DNA from 3 places in the Roseateles sp. AC306 genome. Region 1 is predicted to be linked to each of the others. Evidence: predicted binding sites of a transcription regulator. Region 1 holds the regulator's gene; each other region holds the start of a gene.
What was found. Region 1 encodes LexA, which represses DNA repair genes until DNA is damaged. Its sites were predicted from a motif close to ACTGTATNNNNATACAGT; they were not measured.
Positions count from the first base shown of each region.

Region 1 (7,491 bases):
GCCTTGCGGCCCAGCGGCTTGGTCCAGAAGAACATTTCCAGCACCAGGAAGTACAGGTGCAGCAGTGCCACCAGCGCCGCCAGCACGATTGCGAGTGTCTGCATCGTCTCTCTCCTCATCATTGATTGGGGTGGCGCATCCTCGCAGATGGCCCTAAGGTCCCCTGTCGCTAAAAGACGTGGGAAAGACCATTTAACTTGTACGCAATTGAATTGCCAACTACATTAGAAGCCATGCCACGCGCCAAGCCGTCCACCGCCAGCGATCCCCGCACGCAATGGCTGCAGCTCGATCGTCAATTGTGTTTCGCGCTGTACAGCAGCTCGCTGGCCATGACCAAGCTCTACAAGCCGCTGCTGGCGCCGCTGGGCCTGACCTATCCGCAATACCTCGCCATGCTGGTGCTGTGGGAGGCTGATGGCCTGAGCGTGTCCGCGCTCGGCCAACGCCTGTCGCTGGACTCTGGCACGTTGACGCCACTGCTCAAGCGACTGGAGCTGCTGGGCCATGTCGAGCGCCTCCGTGCCACGGACGACGAGCGCCGCGTCGACTTGTTTCTGACACCCGCAGGCCGCAAGCTGCGCTCCCTGGCGCTGGACATCCCCAACCAGCTCGCCTGCGCCAGCGCCTGCGAGCTGGACGAGCTCGTCGCACTGACCCAGCGGCTGCACGAACTCCGGCAGCAGCTGAGTCAAGCCACTACCGACTGATCACCTTTCCCACCACGACCCCCAAAGGAGCCCCCATGGCCATCGAAAAAGCCCTCTACACCGCCACCGCAACTGCCACTGGCGGCCGCGCCGGCACTGCCAAGTCTTCCGATGGCGCCATCGACGTGACGCTGTCCACGCCCAAGGAACTGGGCGGCGCCGGCGGCCCGGGCACCAACCCCGAGCAGTTGTTCGCGGCCGGCTACTCCGCCTGCTTCATCGGCGCGATGAAGGCCGTCGCCGGCAAGCAGAAGATCAGCCTGCCCGCCGAGGTGTCCATCACCAGCGATGTCGCCATCGGCCCGCACGCCAACAAGCCGGGCGCCTTCGGCATCCAGGTCGATATGAAGATCTCCGTGCCCGGCATGGAGCGCGCCGCACTGGAAGCGCTGGTGGCCACCGCCCACGAGGTATGCCCGTACTCCAACGCCACGCGCGGCAATGTGGACGTGACGCTGACGATCGTCTGATCAGCCCGCGAGCAGGACCAGGATCAGCTCGATCCTGGCCTTGACCGGACTCAGTGCACCGGCACTCGGCAGCAGGCCGGGCAGGTCCATCACCGGCCCGGCGTCGCAGCGCGTGCTGCGCAGCACGCGTACGCCGCGCACCTCGGCGTCACGCAGCGCATCCTCCAGGGTCATGCTCAGCGTGCCGTTGCCTGTCCCGGCTGCGACGATGCCGTCCACACCCGCCGTTAGCAGTGCCTGCACGACACGGCCATCGGCGCCGGCGTGGTTGAGCACGATGTCGACGCGTGGCCAGCTCTCCGCCGGCCTTGCGACACGATTCAGACCTAACGCCTCACCCACCGGCCAGCGGCCAACAAGCCGGACCGCGCCCTCCTCCACCCGGGCCACGAGCGCGCCGTCCACCGATTCGAAGGCATCGACGCGGTAGCTGTGCGTCTTGCGCACCTGTATCGCGTCATGCACGCGACCCGCCAGCACAACGACCACACCCATGGCGCCCCGGGTGGCCGCCACTTGCACAGCGTCGAAAAGATTCTGCGGCCCGTCGGGCGCCAGCGCCGTCGCCGGCCGCATCGCCGCCGTCAGCACCACGGGCTTGGTTGGCGCCAGCACGCGGTGCAGAAAGTAGGCTGTCTCCTCCAGCGTGTCCGTGCCGTGGCTGATAACGACGCCCGCCACCTCGGGCCGCGCCAACTGCGCCTGCACGGCATGCGCGAGGCGCTGCCAGGTCGCACAGTCCATGTCCTTGCTGTCCAACTGTGCGACCTGCTGCGCCTCCAATGGCCGCCCCACCAATGCCGGCACAGCAGCGAGCAAGTCCTCGACACGCAGCTGCGCGGCCGTGTAGCCCACGCCGTCGCTGGCGCTTGCAGCGGTGCCAGCAATCGTGCCGCCGGTGCCCAGAATGACGATCAATTTCGCTGGGGTTTGCAATTTGCTGGTTTCCTGGACAAAAATACAGGTGCTGGACAAATTTCCAGCCACCTTGAAAAGGCCGCCCGTGCAAGACCAACCCAAGCTTACCGCCCGCCAACAGCAGATCTTCGACCTGGTGCGCAACGCGATCGAAAGCACCGGCTCGCCCCCCACCCGCGCCGAGATCGCCGCCGAACTGGGTTTCAAATCCGCCAACGCCGCCGAGGAGCATCTGCAGGCCCTCGCGCGCAAGGGTGTTCTCGAACTGGTCGGCGGCACCTCGCGCGGCATCCGCCTCAAGTCCGACACGCTGAATGCCGTCAATCGCGCCCGCCAGTTCAGCCTGCCCATCCCGGCGTTCGCCCAACTCACGCTTCCCTTGATCGGCCGCGTTGCCGCCGGCGCTCCCATCCTGGCGCAGGAGCATGTCGAGCAGACTTACACCGTCGAGCCAACGCTGTTTGCGAAGAAGCCCGACTACCTGCTCAAGGTCAAGGGCATGAGCATGAAGGACATCGGCATCCTCGACGGCGATCTGCTCGCCGTGCAGTCCGCCAAGGAAGCCCGCAACGGCCAGATCGTCGTCGCCCGCGTTGGTGAGGAAGTCACCGTCAAACGCTTCAAGCGCGGGCCGGACGGCATCCAGCTGCTGCCTGAGAACGCTGATTTCGAGCCCATTCATGTGAACGACAGCGAGCACTTCAGCATCGAGGGCCTGGCCGTCGGCTTGATCAGAGGGCAAGGCTTCAACTGATCGATATTGAACGGCGCGCGATTCGCTTGGATCGACGCCGGTTTGGGCACGCGCCCTGCCCCGTTGCCGCATGGCCAAGGCACGCGCTCCCGGTGGTGACATTCGAATCGGCATCTCCGGCTGGCGATACGAACCCTGGCGCAGTGTGTTCTACCCGGAGGGCTTGGTCCAGCGACGCGAACTTGAGTTCGCATCGAGGATGGTGCCCACCATCGAGATCAACGGCTCCTTCTACTCGCTTCAGCACCCGGACTACTACGCGCAGTGGCGCGATGACACGCCCCCCGGCTTTGTGTTCTCCGTGAAGGCGCCGAAGTACATCACCCACATGCGGCGGCTGAAGGAAATCGAGACGCCACTGGCCAATTTTCTTGCGAACGGCCTGTTCGAATTGCGTGACAAGCTCGGCCCCATCCTCTGGCAGTTCCCGCCGATGCTGCCCTTCAAGCCGGATCGATTCGAAGCATTTTTCGCCATGCTGCCGCATGACACTGAAGCGGCGGCGCGTATCGCCAGAGGTCACGACTCGCGCGTTGAAGGCCGGGTGAGCCTGGACATCGACCGCAAACGCTCGATGCGCCATGCCGTCGAGATTCGCCATCCAAGCTTTGTCGACCCAGCTTTCATCGCGCTGCTGCGGCGTTACGAGGTCGCGCTGGTCGTCGCCGATACAGCCGGCAAATGGCCATTGCTTGAAGACCTGACCGCAGATTTCGTCTATGTGCGCTTGCACGGCGACAAGGAGCTCTACGCGAGCGGCTACAGCGGCGAGGCGCTGGACCGCTGGGCGACGCGCGTCAAGGCCTGGAGCAGCGGCCACCAGGTATACGACGCCCGCTTGGCCTCCACGGATCCCGGTCCCCATCATTCCCGCCGCGACATCTACTGCTATTTCGACAACGACGTCAAAGTTCATGCACCCTTTGACGCCGCGACGCTCACCCGCAAGCTGGGCCTCGACAGCCCGATCGGCGAGCGAGGAGCGTCGATGCCCGACTGGGCTATGCCGGGTCCCCGCGTACGAGCAAAGGGATTCGGTGCAAAGAAATAGCCCCCGCGCTCGCGCGCTCTCACCATCAATCGTGGTGGGGTCCATAGCCCGAATACCGGCTGGGTAACTCTGCGAGGAGTGTCACCCCGACGAGCCGGGCTATCCTGAAAGTTACCCGGTCAGATGCCGGAAGGTGGCGCACTTACCCGGACGCTGACGGACAAAGAAAAAGGCCTAAGTCGTTGATTGACTTAGGCCTTTTTTGGAATTCAGCGAACCTCGCTGAACTCTGTAATGGTGGAGCCGGGGGGAATTGAACCCCCGTCCGCAAGCCATCACCGGGCAGATCTACATGCTTAGCCGGCTGATTTGAATCTCACGGTCAACTCGCGCAGTGGCACGCTAGCTTTCCCGCCAGTCACTTAGTCTCACAACACACTGAGTGACCCAGCGCATTGCCAGCCGATGTGAGTGACTTCTCAGCCTAGCCCCTTGCGGGATTCAGCCCGGCCCATCGGCCTGCCGTTGAGAAGCTCATCCGCAATTAAGCGGCGAGTGCGAACGTAGAGTCGTTTGCAGTTACTTTGTTTCCAGTGGTTTTACGAGCGAACTGGTGCTCGGCATGCCCTACTCCGGATCCGCACCCACGTCGAAACCAAGTCGGCCCCAGAGCTCGCTAGTTTAGGCCAGTCCGAGCTGTTTCAAGAGCTCGCCTGGAGCGGCCAGCGCGATATCAGCGCCCCACTGACTGAAATCTGCCTGCGCGCCCAGGTATCCCCATGCCGCAACCGCCGTCGCCATGCTGGCCGCGCGACCAGCGATCACATCCCGCTCGTCGTCGCCCACGTAGAGACAGCCCTGGGGAGCAACGCCCAGACGGCGCGCCGCTTCCAGCAGCGGCGCCGGATGTGGCTTGGTATGGCCGGTGGTGTCACCGCCCACCAACACCCGCGCACCCAGACGCAGCGCCGCCGTCAACGGCAACGCGAAGCGCTCTGCCTTGTTGGTGACGATGCCCCAGACAAGACCCGCAGCCGACAACGCCGCGAGTTCGGCCTCGACGCCGGCAAACGCTCGCGTGTTGTCATACATCAGCGTCTCATAGCGGTCGAGGAATTCGCGCTTCAGCTCGTCGTAAAACTGCTGCCCGGGCGCAACGGCGAATGCCTGTCCCAGCATGCCGCGGGCCCCCGAGCCGCCGTGCGGCCGATATTGCCCAAGCGGCAGCGGCAACAGGCCACGTTCGGCGCGCATCGCGTTCGCCGCGCGGGCCAAGTCCTCGGCGCTATCGATCAACGTGCCGTCAAGATCGAACAGGACGGCCCGCAGATGCACCCAGCGCGGGGCGAGGCGACTCACAACGGACGCCGGCAGGCGAGCAAATAGTTGACGTCGGTGTCGCTACCCAGGCTGTAGCGCTGCGTCAGCGGGTTGTAGCTCAGGCCGCGGCTGGTTTGCAGCTCCAGGCCAGCGTCGCGGCAGAACTGCGCCAGTTCGGAAGGCTTCAGGAAGCGCGCGTATTCATGCGTGCCCTTGGGCAGCATGTTCAGCACGTACTCCGCGCCGACGATGGCAAGAACGAAGGACTTGGCGTTGCGATTCAGCGTCGACAAAAACACCCAGCCGCCGGGCTTGACCAAAGTGGCCAGAGCGCGCACGACGGAGGCGGGATCGGGCACGTGCTCCAGCATCTCCATGCAGGTGACGGCGTCGAAGCTCGCCGGCTGCTCGGCCGCAAGCGCCTCGACCGCAATCTCACGGTACTCGACGCCTTCCGTGCCTGCCTCCATGGCATGCAGTTCGGCAACTCTCAATGGTTTGGTCGACAGGTCAATGCCCAGCACCTGAGCACCGGCGCGGGCCATGGAGTCGCTCAGGATGCCGCCACCGCAGCCCACGTCGACGACGCGCTTGCCCGCCAGCGGGCAGAGTTGCTGAATCCAGCCCAACCGCAGCGGGTTGATCTGATGAAGAGGCTTGAAGTCACTTTCTGGGTCCCACCAGCGGTGGGCGAGTTCGCCAAACTTGGCAAGCTCTTGCGGATCGGCATTGATCGTCATGGTCTGCTGAAATAAAAAAGCCCCGCGGCGAGCCGGCGGGGCTTTGAGCTAACCGCCCGAAGGCGATGGAGCTTACTTGTTGCGCGTACCGACGACTTCGATTTCCGTGCGACGGTTCTTGGCACGGCCTTCGGTGGTCTTGTTGTCGGCCACGGGCTGCTTTTCGCCCTTGCCTTCGGTGTAGACGCGGTTCGGCTCGACACCCTTGCCCACCAGGTAGGCCTTGACGGCTTCCGAGCGGCGGATCGACAGCTTCTGGTTGTACTCGTCGCTGCCGACCGAGTCGGTGTGGCCCACGGCAATGATGACTTCCAGGTTGATGCCCTTGGTCTTGCTGACCAGGTCATCCAGCTTGGCGGTGGCTTCGGGCTTCAGCGTCGACTTGTCGAAGTCGAAGAAGGCATCAGCAGCGAAAGTAACCTTCTCGCTGACCGGAGCCGGAGGCGGCGGGGGGACCGGCTTCGGCGGGACAGGAGGGGCGACCGGCGGCTGAGCAGGAGGCGCGGGGGGCGCTACCGGCTTTTCTGCAGGCTTGATTTCGCCATCGCAACCCTTGGCAGCCGTGGCCGGCGTCCAGAAGTTGTTGCGCCAGCAATATTCGTTGGTGCCGTTCTTCCAAACAGTGCCGTCCGTAGCGCGCCAGTTGTCAATAGTCTGGGCCGTAGTGGCCGACGATGCCGCAGCGACGACCGCAGCCACCGCAAACAGCGACGCCACGCGATTCAGTTTCTTCATGATTCTCCTCTCAAGGAATGCCGCAGTTGCCCTGCGAGAGTCAGTACTCAAACCGCAGGAGAGTCTTTAGGGTTTCTCCTAGGGACTCAACGATTGTGCCATGTGGGCACTGGGTCGACCGCATTGTGGCGGCCTACGTTCGTGGGCGCGGCGACGCTGTTGCGCTCCTGCTACAGGGTAGCGGGCCGCATAGAATTAGCACCTTTCGCCACCCCTGATGTTGCCCCGCCGTGAGGCCAGGCCGCGCACGCTGAAGATCGAGCCCGCATGACCCAGTTCGCCAAGGAAACCCTGCCGATCAGCCTTGAGGAGGAGATGCGCCGCTCCTACCTCGATTACGCGATGAGCGTGATCGTCGGCCGCGCCCTGCCCGATGCCCGCGACGGCCTCAAGCCGGTGCACCGTCGCGTGCTGTACGCGATGAACGAAATGGGCAACACCTACAACGCCAAGTACCGCAAGAGCGCGCAGGCAGTGGGTGAAACGATGGGTAAATACCATCCGCACGGCGACTCGGCGATTTACGACACCATCGTCCGCATGGCCCAGCCATTCAGCTTGCGCCACATGCTGATCGACGGGCAGGGGAACTTCGGCTCCATCGACGGCGATAACGCCGCTGCGATGCGATACACCGAAATCCGGCTCGACAAAATCGCGCACGAAATGCTGGCGGACATCGACAAGGAAACTGTCGATTTCGGGCCGAATTACGACGGCAGCCATAAGGAACCGCTGGTCCTGCCGACCCGTTTGCCTAATCTGTTGGTGAATGGCTCGTCGGGTATTGCAGTGGGTATGGCAACGAATATCCCGCCGCACAACCTCAACGAAGTCATCGACGCCTGCCTGT
Region 1 is NZ_CEEDEB010000001.1:600,868-608,358, reverse strand. Features, by position in the region: gene AC0IZJ_RS02450 (DUF1304 domain-containing protein) at 1-104, opposite strand, end outside; gene AC0IZJ_RS02445 (MarR family winged helix-turn-helix transcriptional regulator) at 234-710, shown strand; gene AC0IZJ_RS02440 (organic hydroperoxide resistance protein) at 746-1,180, shown strand; gene AC0IZJ_RS02435 (asparaginase) at 1,181-2,098, opposite strand; gene lexA (transcriptional repressor LexA) at 2,184-2,852, shown strand; gene AC0IZJ_RS02425 (DUF72 domain-containing protein) at 2,923-3,903, shown strand; RNA gene ssrA (transfer-messenger RNA) at 4,139-4,511, opposite strand; gene AC0IZJ_RS02415 (HAD-IA family hydrolase) at 4,525-5,202, opposite strand; gene ubiG (bifunctional 2-polyprenyl-6-hydroxyphenol methylase/3-demethylubiquinol 3-O-methyltransferase UbiG) at 5,199-5,903, opposite strand; gene ompA (outer membrane protein OmpA) at 5,976-6,638, opposite strand; gene gyrA (DNA gyrase subunit A) at 6,906-7,491, shown strand, end outside.

Region 2 (7,491 bases), on a different contig from region 1:
GGTCTGGCAGTACGACAACTTTGCCGAGCGGGCCGAGTCCAACCGCATCGCCATCGTGCCCATCGTGCCCAACCGCGGCCTCATCAAGGACCGCAACGGCGTCGTGCTGGCCAGCAACTATTCGGCCTACACGCTGGAGATCAACCCGGACAAGGTCGCCAGCCTGGACGCCACCATCGAGGCCCTGGGCGAGGTGATCGAGATCCAGCCCCGCGACAAGCGCCGCTTCAAGCGCCTGCTCGATGAAGCCAAACACACCGACTCCCTGCCCATCCGCACCAAGCTGACCGACGAGGAGGTGGCGCGCTTCACCGCCCAGCGCTACCGCTTCCCCGGCGTGGAGATCAAGGCGCGTCTGTTCCGCTCCTACCCGCTGGGCGAGGTGGGTGCCCATCTGATCGGCTACATCGGCCGCATCAACCAGGCCGAGAAGAAAGCCATGGACGAGTGGGAGGAGGAGGACATCTCCAACTACCGCGGCACCGAGTACATCGGCAAGCTGGGCCTGGAGCAGGCCTACGAGAAGGAACTGCACGGGGCGACCGGCTTCGAGCAGGTCGAGACCAGTGCCGGTGGTCGCGCCGTGCGCCGGCTGGACCACAAGCCGCCCACGCCCGGCAACACGCTGAACCTGTCCATCGACATCAAACTGCAGGCGCTGGTGGAGCGGCTGTACGGCGAACGCCGCGGCGCGCTGGTGGCCATCGACCCGCGCAACGGCGAGGTGCTGGCCTTCGTGTCCAAGCCCAGCTTCGATCCCAATCTCTTCGTCGACGGCATCGACGCGGACTCCTGGCGGGAGCTCAATGAGGACATCGACAAGCCGCTGTTGAACCGCGCGCTGCGCGGCACCTACCCGCCGGGCTCCACCTTCAAGCCGCTGATGGCCATGGCGGCGCTGAACAGCGGCAAGCGCGCACCCGGCACCGTCGTCATGGACAACCTGGTCTACAGCTTCGGCGGCCGCAACTTCGGCAGCCCCGAGACCGACCGCGCCGGCCCCAAGGACATGCGCCTGGCCATCGTCAGCTCCTCGAACGTCTACTTCTACAGCCTGGCCAACGAGATGGGCGTGGACCTCATCCACGACCAGCTCGAACCCTTCGGCCTTGGCCGCAAGACCGAGATCGACGTGCAGGGCGAGGTCACCGGCATCCTGCCCTCGCAGGACTGGAAGCGCCGTTACTTCGCCAGGAGCCCGGCGAACCAGAAGTGGTTTCCCGGCGAGACGATCTCGCTGGGCATCGGCCAGGGCTACAACAACTTCACCATGCTGCAGATGGCCAACGCCTACTCGACCATCGCCTCCGGCGGCCAGCGCTTCAAGCCGCGCCTGGTGCGCGAGATTGAGGACGTCGTGCGCCACGAGCAGCGCCGCATCGCCAGCGACGCGTTGGAGCCGCTTTCGCTGAAGCCCGCCGATGTCGCCGTCATCCAGAACGCGATGAACGGCGTGACGCTGGAAGGCACCTCGCGCCTGGCCTTCCTGAACGCGCCCTACCAGAGCGGCGGCAAGACAGGCACCGCCCAGGCCATCGGCCTGAAGGCCGGCGAGAAGTACAGCAACATCAAGGCGGACGAGCGCAAGCGCGACCACTCGCTCTATGTCGCCTTCGCACCTGTGGACAACCCGACCGTTGCGCTGGCCGTCATCGTCGAGAACGCTGGCTATGGCTCGATGTCTGCGGCGCCCATCGCGCGCCGCGTGTTCGACTATCTGCTCGCCGGCGTCTACCCCAGCGAGGAAGACATCGCCAAGACGCAGTTGGGCCAGACCTTCGCGCCCATCGGCGTGCCGCGCAAGGCGGCCGACGTGCCGCTGCTGCCGCCCACTTCGCCTGCGTCGCCAGCGGCGTCCGCAGCCTCCGCACCTGCACCTGCGTCAGGAGCTTCGCGATGACCGTCATCGAGCGCCCGCCGCTGATGAGCCGGCTGCGACCCTGGCTGATCGGCTTCGACATCCCGCTGCTGCTTGCCGTGCTGTGGATGTGTGGCTGGGGCCTGCTGTGCATGTACTCGGCGGGTTATGACCACGGCACCCGCTTCGTCGACCACGGCCGCAACATGGCCCTGGCGCTGGGCCTGATGTTCATCGTCGCCCAGGTGCCGCCGCAGAAGCTGATGGCGCTGGCGATCCCGCTGTACACGCTCGGCCTGGCGCTGTTGATCGCGACCGCCGTGTTCGGCGTCACCAAGAAGGGCGCGACGCGCTGGCTCAGCATCGGCATCACGCAGATCCAGCCGTCCGAGCTGCTCAAGATCGCCACGCCGCTGATGCTGGCCTGGTGGTTCCAGAAGCGCGAGGGCATCCTGCGCTGGCCGGATTTCGTCGCCGCCTTCGCGCTGCTGCTGCTGCCCTTCTTCCTGATCGCCAAGCAGCCTGACCTCGGCACCGGCATCCTGGTGCTGGCCGCGGGCCTGTACGTGATCTTCTTCGCCGGCCTGCCTTGGAAGCTGATCGCCCCGGCCCTGGTGCTCGCCGCGGCCGGCGCCACCACGCTGGTGCTCAGCGAGGAACAGATCTGCCAGCCCGAGGTGACCTGGCCGGTGCTCAAGCCCTACCAGAAGCACCGCATCTGCACGCTGCTGGACCCGTCCAAGGACCCGCTCGGCAAAGGCTTCCACATCATCCAGGGCGAGATCGCCATCGGCTCCGGCGGCCTGACCGGCAAGGGCTTCATGAAGGGCACGCAGACCCACCTGGAGTTCATTCCCGAGCGCACCACCGACTTCATCTTCGCGGCTTTCGGCGAGGAGTTCGGCCTGTTCGGCGCGCTGGCGCTGCTGGCCGGCTTCACGGCGCTGATCCTGCGCGGCCTGATGATCGCCTCCGACGCACCCACGTTGTTCACGCGGCTGATGGCCGGCGCGGTGACGCTGTCCTTCTTCACCTACGTCTTCGTCAACATGGGCATGGTGAGCGGCATCCTGCCTGTCGTCGGCGTGCCCCTGCCCTTTGTCAGCTATGGCGGCACGGCCATGGTGACGCTTGGGCTCAGCCTCGGCCTGCTGATGTCGATCGCCCGTGTCAAGAAGCTGGTGAAGACGTAGCCGGTACCTCGGCAGGAAAGCGGATCGTGAACCGCGCGCCCGGCCCCTGCCCGTCCGGCGACTCCCCGCCCGCCGCGCGGCGCAGACGCGTGTCGTCCAGCGTCAGTTCGGCCTCGTGCTGCTGCACGATCTCCCTGACGATGGCCAGCCCCAGGCCCGAGCCCTCCGCACCGCTGCCCAGCGAACGGTAGAAGGGCTGGAAGACCTTCTCCCGCTCAGCCGGCGCAATGCCCGGCCCGGTGTCTTCCACCTGCAGCACGACGACCTGGCCGAACGGATCCTCCACGACACGCACCGTCACCAGGCCGCCGGCCGGTGTGTAAAGCAGTGCGTTGTCGACGAGGTTGCGGATCAGCTCGCCGATCAGCACCGGCTGGCCCTGCACGCGCAGCCGGCTGTCTTCCGGCACGACGCCGTCGTAGCCGAGGTCGATGCGCCGCTCCAACGCGCGTGGCACGAAGTCGCGCACCGTGTCGACGGCGACCTCGGCCAGGTTGAGCGGCTCACGCCGCATGGCCTGCTCGGCATCCTCTGCTCGCGCCATCGACAGCAGCTGGTTGACCATATGGGCCGCCCGCTCGCTGGCGCGGGCGATGTGGGCGAGCGAGCGCTTCAACTCCTCGGGCGAGGCGCGGCCGGCGTCGATCTCGCGCTGGATCAGCTCGGCCTGCGTGCGCAGCCCCGCCAGCGGCGTCTTCAGCTGGTGCGCCGCATCGGCCAGGAAATGCTTCTGCCGGCTCATCGATGAATCCAGCCGCGCCAGCAGGTCGTTGATGGCCTGCACCAGCGGCGCTACCTCGTCGGGCACGCGCTGCTCGTCGATGGGGGACAGGTCTGAACTCTCGCGCGAACGGATGCGCCGCTGCAGCTCGTTCAGCGGGGCGATGCCGCGCGCCAGCGCCAGCCACACCAGCAACACGGCCAGCGGCAGGATGACGAACTGCGGCAGGATGACGCCCTTGATGATCTCGTTCGTCAGCCGCCCACGCTTGCCCAGCGTCTCGGCCACCTGTACCAGCATGGTCCTGGCTTGCCCCGCCTGGCCCTCGGGTGCGACCCAGAGGTAGGCGACCCGCACGGCATCCGCGCCCACCTCGTCATCGCGGAAGTGCAGCTCCCAGGGCACGATGGCGCCGTCCTCGCTGGGCACCGGCAGCGTCGCGTCGCCGCTGAGCAGCTCGCCGCGCAGGCCGAGCACCTGGTAGAAAACGGTGTCCGAAGCGTCCACCCGCAGCAGCGCCGCTGCCTCGGGCGCCAGGGCGTAGCGGTCGCGGCTGCGCGCCGGCGCGTCGGGGGCAGCCACCTGCTGCCCCAGGCTGCGCGCCATCTCGCCCAGCTCGCGGTCGTAGGGCCGGCTGGCAATGCCCTGGGCCACCAGCCACGTCAGCGCCACGCTGATCGGCCAGATCAGCAACAGCGGCGCGAGCATCCAATCAAGGATCTCGCCGAACAGCGAACCCTGCTGCTGCGGGTTGGCGCCGTTCTCTGCCGGCATTTACGACGAGATTTTCTCTAGGCAGTAGCCGAGGCCGCGGACCGTCGCGATGCGGATCGGTCCCTGTTCGATCTTCTTGCGCAACCGGTGGATGTACACCTCGATCGCGTTGTTCGAGACCTCCTCGCCCCACTCGCACAGCCGCTCGACGAGCTGGTCCTTGCTGACCAGCCGCCCGGCCCGCTGCAGCAGCACCTCCAGCAGCGACAGCTCGCGCGCCGACAGCTCAAGCATTTGCTCGTTGATGTAGGCCACGCGACCGGTGGCATCGAAGGTCAGCGGCCCATGCTTGATGACGCTGCTGGCCGTGCCCAGGCCGCGCCGGGTCAGTGCCCGCACACGCGCCTCTAGCTCCTGCAGCGAGAAGGGCTTGGCCATGTAGTCGTCGGCGCCCAGGTCCAGGCCCTTGACGCGCTGCTCGACGCTGTCCGCTGCGGTCAGGATCAGCACCGGCATCGTCGAGCCGCGCGCGCGCAGCTTGCGCAACACCTCCAGCCCATGCAGGCGCGGCAGGCCGAGGTCCAGGATCACGAGATCGAACTCGTGCGTGGCCAGCGCCGAATCGGCCTCCGTGCCGCTGCTGACGCGGTCCACCGCATAGCCCGACGCGCGCAATGCGCGCAACAGCCCATCGGCCAGCACTTGGTCATCTTCGGCAATCAGGATGCGCATCGTCTTGTCTCCGCTGCGGATGTTAGGCGTTGGCCAGCTGGCTCACGCCATGAGCCAGCTGGCACCTAGCATGCTCATCAATCCTGGGGACAAACCACTGTACAAACATACAGATTGGCCCATAATTCACTCACTGCATCTGGAGACCAGCATGGACGCCCCCGTCAAAGCCCTGAACACCGAAAAAGCCAAGGCCCTGCAAGCCGCCCTCGCCCAGATCGAGAAGCAGTTCGGCAAGGGCTCCATCATGCGTCTGGGTGAAGGCGAGGTCATTGAAGACATCCAGGTCGTCTCCACCGGCTCCCTTGGCCTGGACATCGCGCTGGGCGTCGGCGGCCTGCCGCGCGGCCGCGTCGTCGAGATCTACGGCCCCGAGTCTTCGGGCAAGACCACGTTGACGCTGCAGGTCATCGCCGAGATGCAAAAGCTCGCCGGCACCTGTGCCTTCATCGACGCCGAGCACGCGCTCGATATCCAGTACGCCCAGAAACTCGGCGTCAATCTGCAGGAACTGCTGATCAGCCAACCTGACACCGGCGAGCAGGCGCTCGAGATCGTCGACGCGCTGGTGCGTTCCGGCTCGGTGGACCTCATCGTCATCGACTCGGTTGCGGCGTTGACGCCCAAGGCCGAACTCGAAGGCGAAATGGGCGACAGCCTGCCCGGCCTGCAGGCCCGTCTGATGAGCCAGGCGCTGCGCAAGCTGACCGCCACGATCAAGAAGACCAACTGCATGGTCATCTTCATCAACCAGATCCGCATGAAGATCGGCGTCATGTTCGGCAGCCCCGAAACGACCACCGGTGGCAATGCGCTGAAGTTCTACGCCTCCGTGCGCCTGGACATCCGCCGTATCGGCTCCATCAAGAAGGGCGAGGAAGTCATCGGCTCCGAGACCAAGGTCAAGGTCGTCAAGAACAAGGTCAGCCCGCCATTCAAGACAGCCGAGTTCGACATCCTCTATGGCGAGGGCATCAGCCGCGAGGGCGAGATCGTCGACATGGGCGTCGTCGCCAAGATCGTCGAGAAGTCCGGCTCGTGGTACGCCTACCAGGGCGAAAAGATTGGGCAAGGCAAGGACAACGCTCGCGAGTTCCTGCGTGAAAACCCCGACGTGGCCATCGAGATTGAGAACAAGATCCGCGAATCGCTGGGTGTGGCGCTGCTGACCACCGCGACACCGGAATAAGCCCCTCCGGCGGTTTGCCATGGTGCGTGCGCCGCTGTCGCTGAAGGCTCGCGCCATCGGCCTGCTGGCTCAACGTGATCACAGCCGGATCGAGCTGCGGCGCAAGCTGATGCGCATCGAACGGCAACGGCATGCTCGCCTCGCGGCGGCTCAAACTGCGGACGACGGTAACGACGCCGGTTCAGACTACGACGCTGAACCCAGCGAGTCTGCGGTCGACGCCCTGCTCGATGCCCTTGCCGCCAGCGGCTATCTGGACGAATCCCGCTTCGTCGAATCTCGCCTGCATCTGCGCGCCCGCCGTTTCGGCGCCCAGCGCATCCAGCAGGAACTCGCGCAGCATGGGCTGAAATTGGACGCCGAGCAGCAGGCCGCTTTGCGCGGGACCGAGTTGGAGCGCGCCCGCGAGGTCTGGCTGAAACGTTTCGGGGCTGCACCTGCCCGAGGCGTCGCCGAACAGGCACGCCAAAGCCGGTTTTTGCTTGCCCGGGGTTTTGCCCCCGAAGTGGTGCGCCGCTTGCTCAAGGCCTAAGAGCGGCTTGCCAGAGCGCGCAGGGGTGATTTTCACCCCCCGTGCTACATTGCCGGCTGCCCCGAAACGGCGGTTCACCGGTTACAAGCCTCTGGCCCCCTAAGGCAAAGCGACTCCGAAAGCTGGCAAAACCGCTGTACCGGCACCGGCCGGTTTGTTTCGCTTGCTTCCCGCCCATGCCCGCAGTCCACCCCACCGTCACGCGCCGCCCGCTGCACCGCCGCGCCCTCGATGTGCGAGTGTTTGCGCGTGATGATGGCCTGTTCGACGTCGAAGCCAGCCTCAGCGACACCAAGTCGCATGACGTGCCCCTGGCCGGCGTGCCCCGCAAGGCGGGCGATCCCATCCACGAGATGCACCTGCATCTGACCGTCGACGCGACGTTGACGATCACCGCCGCCTCGTCCGAAACGCTGTGGATGCCTTACCCGCAAGCCTGCGGCGAGCACCGCGACGCCTATGCCCGGCTCGTCGGCCTGAATCTGATGAAGGGCTTTCGCCAGGCCGTCACCGAACGTCTCGGCGGTACGCGCGGCTGCACGCATCTGACCG
Region 2 is NZ_CEEDEB010000009.1:117,323-124,813, reverse strand. Features, by position in the region: gene mrdA (penicillin-binding protein 2) at 1-1,900, shown strand, start outside; gene rodA (rod shape-determining protein RodA) at 1,897-3,051, shown strand; gene AC0IZJ_RS18005 (sensor histidine kinase) at 3,029-4,546, opposite strand; gene AC0IZJ_RS18000 (response regulator) at 4,547-5,218, opposite strand; gene recA (recombinase RecA) at 5,370-6,407, shown strand; gene AC0IZJ_RS17990 (RecX family transcriptional regulator) at 6,427-6,939, shown strand; gene AC0IZJ_RS17985 (DUF2889 domain-containing protein) at 7,116-7,491, shown strand, end outside.
Region 2: the regulator LexA is predicted to act here: its motif matches at 5,315-5,332, upstream of recA (recombinase RecA).

Region 3 (7,491 bases), on a different contig from region 1:
CGTCAATGCTGACAAAGGCGTCAGGCGCATGAGCCAGAAAGGCGCTGACCCGTGCCGCGCGCGCCTGCAACTCCGCCTGCACACTCTCTCGCTCCAGCATCAGCGAGTCAAACGTTCGCGCCATGTTGCGAATTTCAGGTTGGGACGGGTTCGCCTCGTACGGTGTGTATGTTGTGAGGCCGCGCGCTCGCTGCATGTGATCGTGCAGCCGCGTCAAGGGTGAGAGCTGCCAGTTCAGCACGGTCAGCGTGAGCGCGCCGGCCAGCATCGTCAGCACGATGGCCCCACCGATGGCAAGCCGTTCGATCCGGTCGATCTCCAGGAACGCCTCATTCTTGGGGTAGATCGCCCCGAGTACCCAGTTGGTCTGCTTGGTCTGCTTGAACGCATACAGGCCATGGACGCCCACCCGGTTGACGCCCTCGGTGGTTCCTTCGAACCCAGCAATGGCGCGTGCCGTTGCCTCATTGCGCCCACCCTCTGCATCCGTGTGCTTGAGGATGCGGTTCTTTCTCGGGGAATCGATGACGATCCCTTCTGTGTTCGTGATGAACATGTAGCCAGTCTTGCCGAACTTGATCCGCGACAGCTCACCGAGGAAATTCTCTTCCTTCAGATTGATGGAGCCAGAGATGACCCACCGCACCGCGCCTTGCTCATCGAGAACCGGCTGAGTGATTGCGATCTGGGCTTGGCCGCTTAGCCGATTGAGGTAGGGCTGGGAAATGACACCCGACCGCTGAGTCACGGTATCGGCGAAGTAGGGCCGATCAGCGACGTTGATCTTCCCGATGCGATCAGCGCCGTTGAGGTTGGCCACCAAGTCGCCCTTCAGGTTCAAGATGGCTACGTTGTCGAAGTTTTCCCGAAGGGACTTCTCGTGGGCCGCGAGGAACGCTTGAAGGGGAGCGCTTTCCAAAAAGCGCTGGTACTGCAAGCTGGCGCTGAAGTTGCGCAGCAAACTGCGGCGACTGATGAACTTTTGATCAACCGCGTCAGCAAGCGCAGATATCCGCGCGAACTGCTCCTGCGCAATCGAATCTTGCATGTGCCGCTTGACGAAGAACAGCGCGGAGGTGGCGAGGCCGAGCGTCGTCGCCAGCACGATGGCGATGACCCCCATGCTGAGCCGCAGGCGTAGGCTCAACGATCTGGCTTTTCTTCTGAACGGCAAGACGGTCTTCCATCCGGTGGTCCGGCTTTGGCTGGTGGGGCCTTCTGACCCTCTTTCTCCCCTGGCTGCCGGGATCGTAGCGGCCCGCGAGCACTCACCCGACGAGGGCTACGCTGAATAGGCCGCCGACTTGCAAGCTTCGCGAAGGATGGCCAAGTTGCGTAGCGATCGGCGGCGGCGACAGGACCTATGCGATCTGAGTCCGAGCCAACAACTGCGCCAGGCGACGCCCCGCACGGATGCCCTGGTCCTCAAAATTGACGTTCACGACCACCTGCACGTCAAGCGCCAATTCCGCGACCGCGGCAGTCCGGCGGGCGATCTCCTGCAACTCTTGGTCGTTGTATTCGTAGTTGAAGCGCTCGGATGCGGCCGCCAAGCCCTTGGCATCCCAAGTCTGGGCATTGTTGCCATGTAGACGGACCAGAGCCAGATCCGGGGTCGTCACCGCCCACACGCCGTGGGCGTAGTTGCCCACGCCCTGCGGCTCGTCGACGATGACGTGCGTCACGCCCAACGCTTGTTCCCAGGCCAGTGTCGTCTCGGCCTTGCCGTCACCGAACCAGGACTTGTTGCGAAACTCGACCGCCAGTCGGTGGTCGCCCATCCGCGCGACGCATTCCTCGACATGGGCCTTCCATTCCGGGGCGCCGGTGACCCACGGCGCGAACTGGAAGTGCACCGCCCGCAGCTTGCCCGCAGCCCTGAGCGGCTCGATGGCCGCCTTGTAGCGCAGCCAGATCTCATCGACGATTTCGCGCGGCACGTCCGCGTAGTACCAGTTCTTCCTCCTGCCGGTCAGCGGCGGCAGAGCCTGCTGGATGTCGGGTGGGAAAACCTTCGGCGGCGTCTGGTGCCCGGTGAGCAACCGGAACGCTTTGATGTTGAACTTGAAGTCAGGCGGTGTCCGTTCGGCCCAAAGCGCTGAATTGCTTGGCGTCGGCAGAGCGAAGAAGCTGCTGTCGACCTCCACCATCGGGAACTGGCTGGCATAGAAGCGCAGCATTTTTTCCGACGTGGAGTGGCCGCGCGGATAGAACGTCTTCTTCTTGACCAGCGACGGATCGGCCCACGACGCCATGCCGACAACCACGTTCTTGCGAGGGCCGACCGGCCCAGGCGCGGCGATGGCGTTGGGGTCGGTGTCGCCGAACAGGTCGTCCATGACTACCTCCAGAGGCGGTATCGCGCCGCGAAGCCGTCGATCACCTCATGCCACTGTGCGGACCGCGCGTCGAACTCATCGACGGTCAGCTGCGGGCCGAAGGCGCTCTTCAGCACATGCGCAAAGGGAGACGGGGGGTTTAGCCAGTCGACGTAACCATCGATGTTGGGCGGCACCTCGAAATCTGGATGCGTCTCCACATGCCCATCCATGGCCACGTCCAGCACCTGCTGGCCTGTCCAGTCCGGGTGTCTCTTGGCGAGCTCAAGCGCTCGCCGAACGATCGGTTGGTTCATCGTTGTGGCGTGAGATTGGGTTCCAGGGCAATTGGCGGGCGCACAGCGCGCTGGACAGCGTCGACGTCAGGGACGTGTTTGAAGCGCAGCACGCGATAGCCCGCGCGCTCCAGGAGCGTGTCGCGCTTGCTGTCATGGACCTCGCGGCCCTTGTGGCTTGCGTCGTCGAGCTCGATCACAGCAAGCACCTCGAACGCTTTGGTGGCCAGGACGAAGTCGGCGACCTTCCGATTGAAGGTGGCGCGGGTCGGCATGTCCTTGGCGGTGATCAGAGCGGAAAAGGCGACCTGGCTCAAGACGATGTCGTTTGGAAAAGCCTGCTGTAGCCGGTGGAACATGGGCTGTTCCCGATCGGTGAGCAACTTCTTCGGCCGCACTTCTCCCGACGCTTTGCGGCGACCCGCGCCCTTGAGTACAGCAGCCGCGATTGACACCACGACGGCCAAAACCAGCACAAACAGCATCTCTTTGCTCATCGTCTCCCCTTGAGCTCACCGGTCCTCACGCCGGCGGCGTCTGATTTTGAAGCGCTTCAGCACTTGACGACTGGCATCGCCGTCCAGTCGGTGGTGTATGCCGGCGTGCGCCGCTCCAGCTTCGTTTCCCACGAGCCTTGAGGGGCCCGGCGGGGTTTGGCCGATCCCACGCGAATCGTGCCCTTGCCAAAGCGGTCGTTGACGACGTCTACAGCCTCCATGAGCCGGTTACGGTCACCGGCGGGTTCATCGTCCTCGAGGTCGAGCTCGGTCTGCCCGGCTTCTGCAGGTTGAAGGCCCATCAGCATCACCCCCGCCTTGGCGTAATTGATGCCCGGCTTGTAGATACCCCGCAGCCCATCGATCGCTGCGTGAACGATCGCGGCGGTGTCGGCGCACGGGCGGCGCAGCGGCATCACGACGGAGCGGGAGTACTGCGCATCCTTCTTACGGAAGGGGCTGGTCCGAACGAAGACCATGACCTTGCTGGCATGGCTTTGCTGCCAGCGCAACTTCTCCGACGCACGGGTGCAGAACTCGGTCACCGCTTGGACTAGCTGTCCCAGCTCCTGCACGGGCTGTCCGAACGAACGCGTCGACGCGATCTGCTGTCGCGGCTCCGGCTCATCCTGGAATTCCAGGCAGGGCGTGCCTTGAAGCTCTCGCACCGTTCGCTCCAGCACGACCGACCAGTTCAAGCGCACAGTGCTCGCATCCAGCTTGGCCAATTGGCTGGCGTTCGTGATGCCGGCTGCCCGCAACTGCCCGCCAATGCGTGGCCCTACGCCCCAAATGTCTCCGACGGGCGTTGCAACGAGCAACTGGTCGAGCGCCGCCGCGGACAAGCGGCCAACGTGGCACACCTGCGCATGCTCGGCCGGGTAGCTCCCTGGTTTACGCTCAGCCGACTTAGCAACGTGGTTGGCGAACTTGGCCAGGGTCTTGGTCGGGCCAATGCCTACGCTACAGGGCAGGCTCAGCCACTGCAGTACCCTGGCGCGCATCGTCCGAGCGCGCGCCACCAAGTCACCGCGCACGCCGTCGAGCGAGATGAAGGTCTCGTCGATGCTGTAGACCTCTTGCTCGGGGCCGAGTCCAGCCGCAAGACTCATAAAACGGTCGCTCATATCTCCGTACAGGCCGAAGTTGGCGGAGAGCGCCACGAGGCCAGCATCCTCTTGCAGATGCCGGAACTGGAAGAACGGCTGGCCCATCTTGATGCCGAGCGCTCGTGCTTCATCGCTTCTGGCCACCGCGCACCCGTCGTTGTTCGACAGCACGACAACTGGCAGGCCGTTCAAGCATGGGCGGAAGACCCGCTCCATCGAAACGTAGGCGTTGTTGATGTCCAGAAGCGCCAGCATGGCGTCACACGGGCATGGTCTTGATCGCTGCCGTCACGACGCCCCAGACCTCCACCACCTGGCCCTCCTTGGGCACGATGTCGGGGTAGCTCGGGTTGGCAGATTTGAGCTTGACGCGGCCGGCGCGAAGCTGAAGGTGCTTGCAAACGAACTCGCCATCAATGACGGCGATGACCACATGGCCGTTCTTTGCGGTCACCGCCTTGTCGACCACTAGCACGTCTCCATCGAAGATGCCGGCGTCGCGCATAGAGTCGCCGCGCGCGCGGAGGAGGAATGTGGCCTGGGGGTGCTTGACCAGCTCCGCGGTGAGGTCGATGCGCTTGGCGCCGATGTCTTCGGCCGGGCTTGGAAAGCCGGCGTGAACCGCGACGCCAAGGTCGCGGACGTGCAGGGGCACCGCTTGAACGCGTACCAAGCAGATGTCGGAGGAAAGGCTGATGCGCTGCATACTGTTGTTTTGTACAGTATAGGTGTCGCCTTTATCGGCGCGTCCCCGCAAGCGAAGGTTGAAACATGCAAAGCAGCACGACCCCGTCGCATGAGGAATGGGCCATCAACCCCGTCGTGCTCGGCGCGAAGCAGGCCTGCTGCCGCCCCAGCGGTACCCGGACCATCCTCAAGACCCGGCAAAGAACAGGGCGGGCTCGCCGGCCTTCAGGCGCAGAGGTACGCTGACGTGACCGATCGCAACTCATCCACATCGACCACGGAGACCGCCGTTGGGTTCGACGCAACCACGTGGCCGGCCGAGTGGCGCGGTGACTGGGAGATCAAAAACGACGGCGGTGCGGCCGCGAGGGCATGGCACCGGAGCGGGCTGTGCTTTTTCTTCGAGTTCGAACAAGTCGATGAGCAGGGCAGCTGGGCTTGGCTGATCTATGACGACGACATCTCGCAGAGCCGCCTGTTCGAACTCCAAAGCGAGATGGGAGAGGAGCCGTTCAACGCGTTCTCCATACTGCTGGGGCGTCAGGCCCGGATCCTCTGGCAAGAGATGGGACACGGCGACTTCCGGCTAGTCCGCTGAACCCTCGCGGCCTGAGTACACCGCCTCTAGCATGAGCTCGTATGCCCAGCGGGCGTGGGTTTCCAGTTCTGCGTGGCAGCCCTCGTAGTCGCCGTCCGGAAGCACCCAGATTTCCGATTGCATATTCCGGCGCTGCCTGAGCACCCGGTCCAGTCTTTGCTGAGCACCTTGCACGACGTGTCTTGAGCACCGGGTCCGGCGCTGGCAGTCAGCGGCGCCTTTGCGTCCTGAGCGTCAGGCCCGACTTCATCAGCAATTCCGGCAACATGAGCACCAGTTCCGACGGGCTGCGCAGTCCGCTGGAAGTCCTGCGCAGCGTGCTGGCGCTTCTAGACAGCCTGGAACGACTTCTTGGCCATCACCTTGCGCATCGATTCGCCCTTGAGCGTGATGCGGTGCGCCTTGTGCACGATGCGGTCGAGCACCGCGTCGGCCACAGTCGGGTCCGGGAAGAAGGCGTGCCACTTCTCTGTCGGGTACTGGCTCGTGATGAGCAGTGACCCTGTGCGCTGGCGCCGGTCCACCAGTTCGAGAAGGAACTGCCCCGCCAGCGTGTCAATTTCACCCAGCCCCAGGTCATCCAGCACCAGCAGACTCGGCTTGGCCAGGGCGATCTTCAGCTTGGGCAGCGCGCCCTCATGCGCCCGGTCCCTGATGGTGCTGCATAGATCGCTGGCTCGGAAGAACATGACCGGGATGTCCAGCCGACACGCCTGACCGGCGAGCGCACAGGCCAGCCACGTTTTCCGACACCGGTGGCGCCCTGGATGATGAGGTTCTGCTGCCGGCGAATCCAGTCACAGCTCCCGAGGCTGGCGATCTGCGCTCGGTCCATGCCGCGCTGGGTCCTTGGATCGAGGTCCTCCAGCGCCGCCGGCTCAGGTAGCGCCGCTGCGCGGAACAACCGCTTGAGCTTGCGGTCGTGCCGTTGCGATGCCTCATGCTCCACCAGCAACGCCAGGCGATCTTCGAAGCTCATCTCGTGGAGCCGAGGCTGCTGGAGCTGATGCTCGTAGGCCTCTGCCATTGCGCCCAGGCGCAGCTCGCGCATCCGCGCCAGCGTCTGTTGTGTGCTGCTCATGCCGGCTCCTTGAAGTAGTCGGCACCGCGAACCTCACCAATCACGGCAGGCGGCCTGGGTGGCGGCCGACTCGCACGCAAGTCCGCCTCTTCCTTCAGGATCGACGTGACCCCGCGCAACGTCGTGATGTTCAGCGGCAGCGCATAGGCGCAGACCTGCTCGAAGCGTTCGTCCCCGTAGTGCCGCGCCAGATCGCGCAGGCGCTGTGCCGCTTTCAGGCCGTTGGCCGCGTCGTGGCGCTGCTGCAGGTGGTGCTCGATCATCCGCGCCGCGCTGGCGCCGACCTCTGTCGCCCAGGCCAGCAACAGCTTGGGCTCGCCCTCCAAGACCCGCCTGTGGGCCAGCGGCCGGTGCTCGGGCAGCGTGGCCGCTTCGCCGGCGGTAGCCAGCAGCGGATGCATCGCGACGCGCCGCCCCTTGTGGAAGACCTCCAGAGCTTGGCCCGCAACGCACAGGTCCACCCGCTCGCGGGCGAGGTGATGCGGTACCGAGTAGTAGCGCCTGCCGTGTTCGACGTGGTGGTCATCTTGCACGCGCACGCCGTACCGCCAGTCCCTCAGCTCGAAGTGCACGGCCGGCAGCGGCTTGAGCGCCGGCCGGTCCTGTGCCTCGAAGCGCTCGCGCCGGCAGCCGGGCAGGCGCTTGAAGGGATGGTCATTGAGCTGCGCCGTCAACCGCACCAGCTCCACGTTCAACTCGGCCAGGCTGAAGAACACGCGCTCGCGCAGCGCGAAGAGCACCCAGCGTTGCGCGATCTGCACCCCTACTTCAGCCTTGGCCTTGTGCTTCGGCTTGCGGGAGCCCGTAGGCAGCGGCGCTGTGTCGTAGTGACGGAGGCAGTCGGTGTAGGCCGGGTTCAGCACGATGCGCTCGCGCTCTCGCCGCCAGACGGCCGCCTTCAAGTT
Region 3 is NZ_CEEDEB010000003.1:353,243-360,733, forward strand. Features, by position in the region: gene AC0IZJ_RS09650 (sensor domain-containing diguanylate cyclase) at 1-1,147, opposite strand, end outside; gene AC0IZJ_RS09655 (DUF72 domain-containing protein) at 1,362-2,339, opposite strand; gene AC0IZJ_RS09660 (hypothetical protein) at 2,342-2,635, opposite strand; gene AC0IZJ_RS09665 (DUF2726 domain-containing protein) at 2,632-3,111, opposite strand; gene AC0IZJ_RS09670 (Y-family DNA polymerase) at 3,168-4,475, opposite strand; gene AC0IZJ_RS09675 (LexA family protein) at 4,480-4,926, opposite strand; gene AC0IZJ_RS09680 (hypothetical protein) at 5,155-5,505, shown strand; partial or broken gene istB (IS21-like element helper ATPase IstB) at 5,835-6,586, opposite strand; gene istA (IS21 family transposase) at 6,583-7,491, opposite strand, start outside.
Region 3: the regulator LexA is predicted to act here: its motif matches at 4,927-4,944, upstream of AC0IZJ_RS09675 (LexA family protein).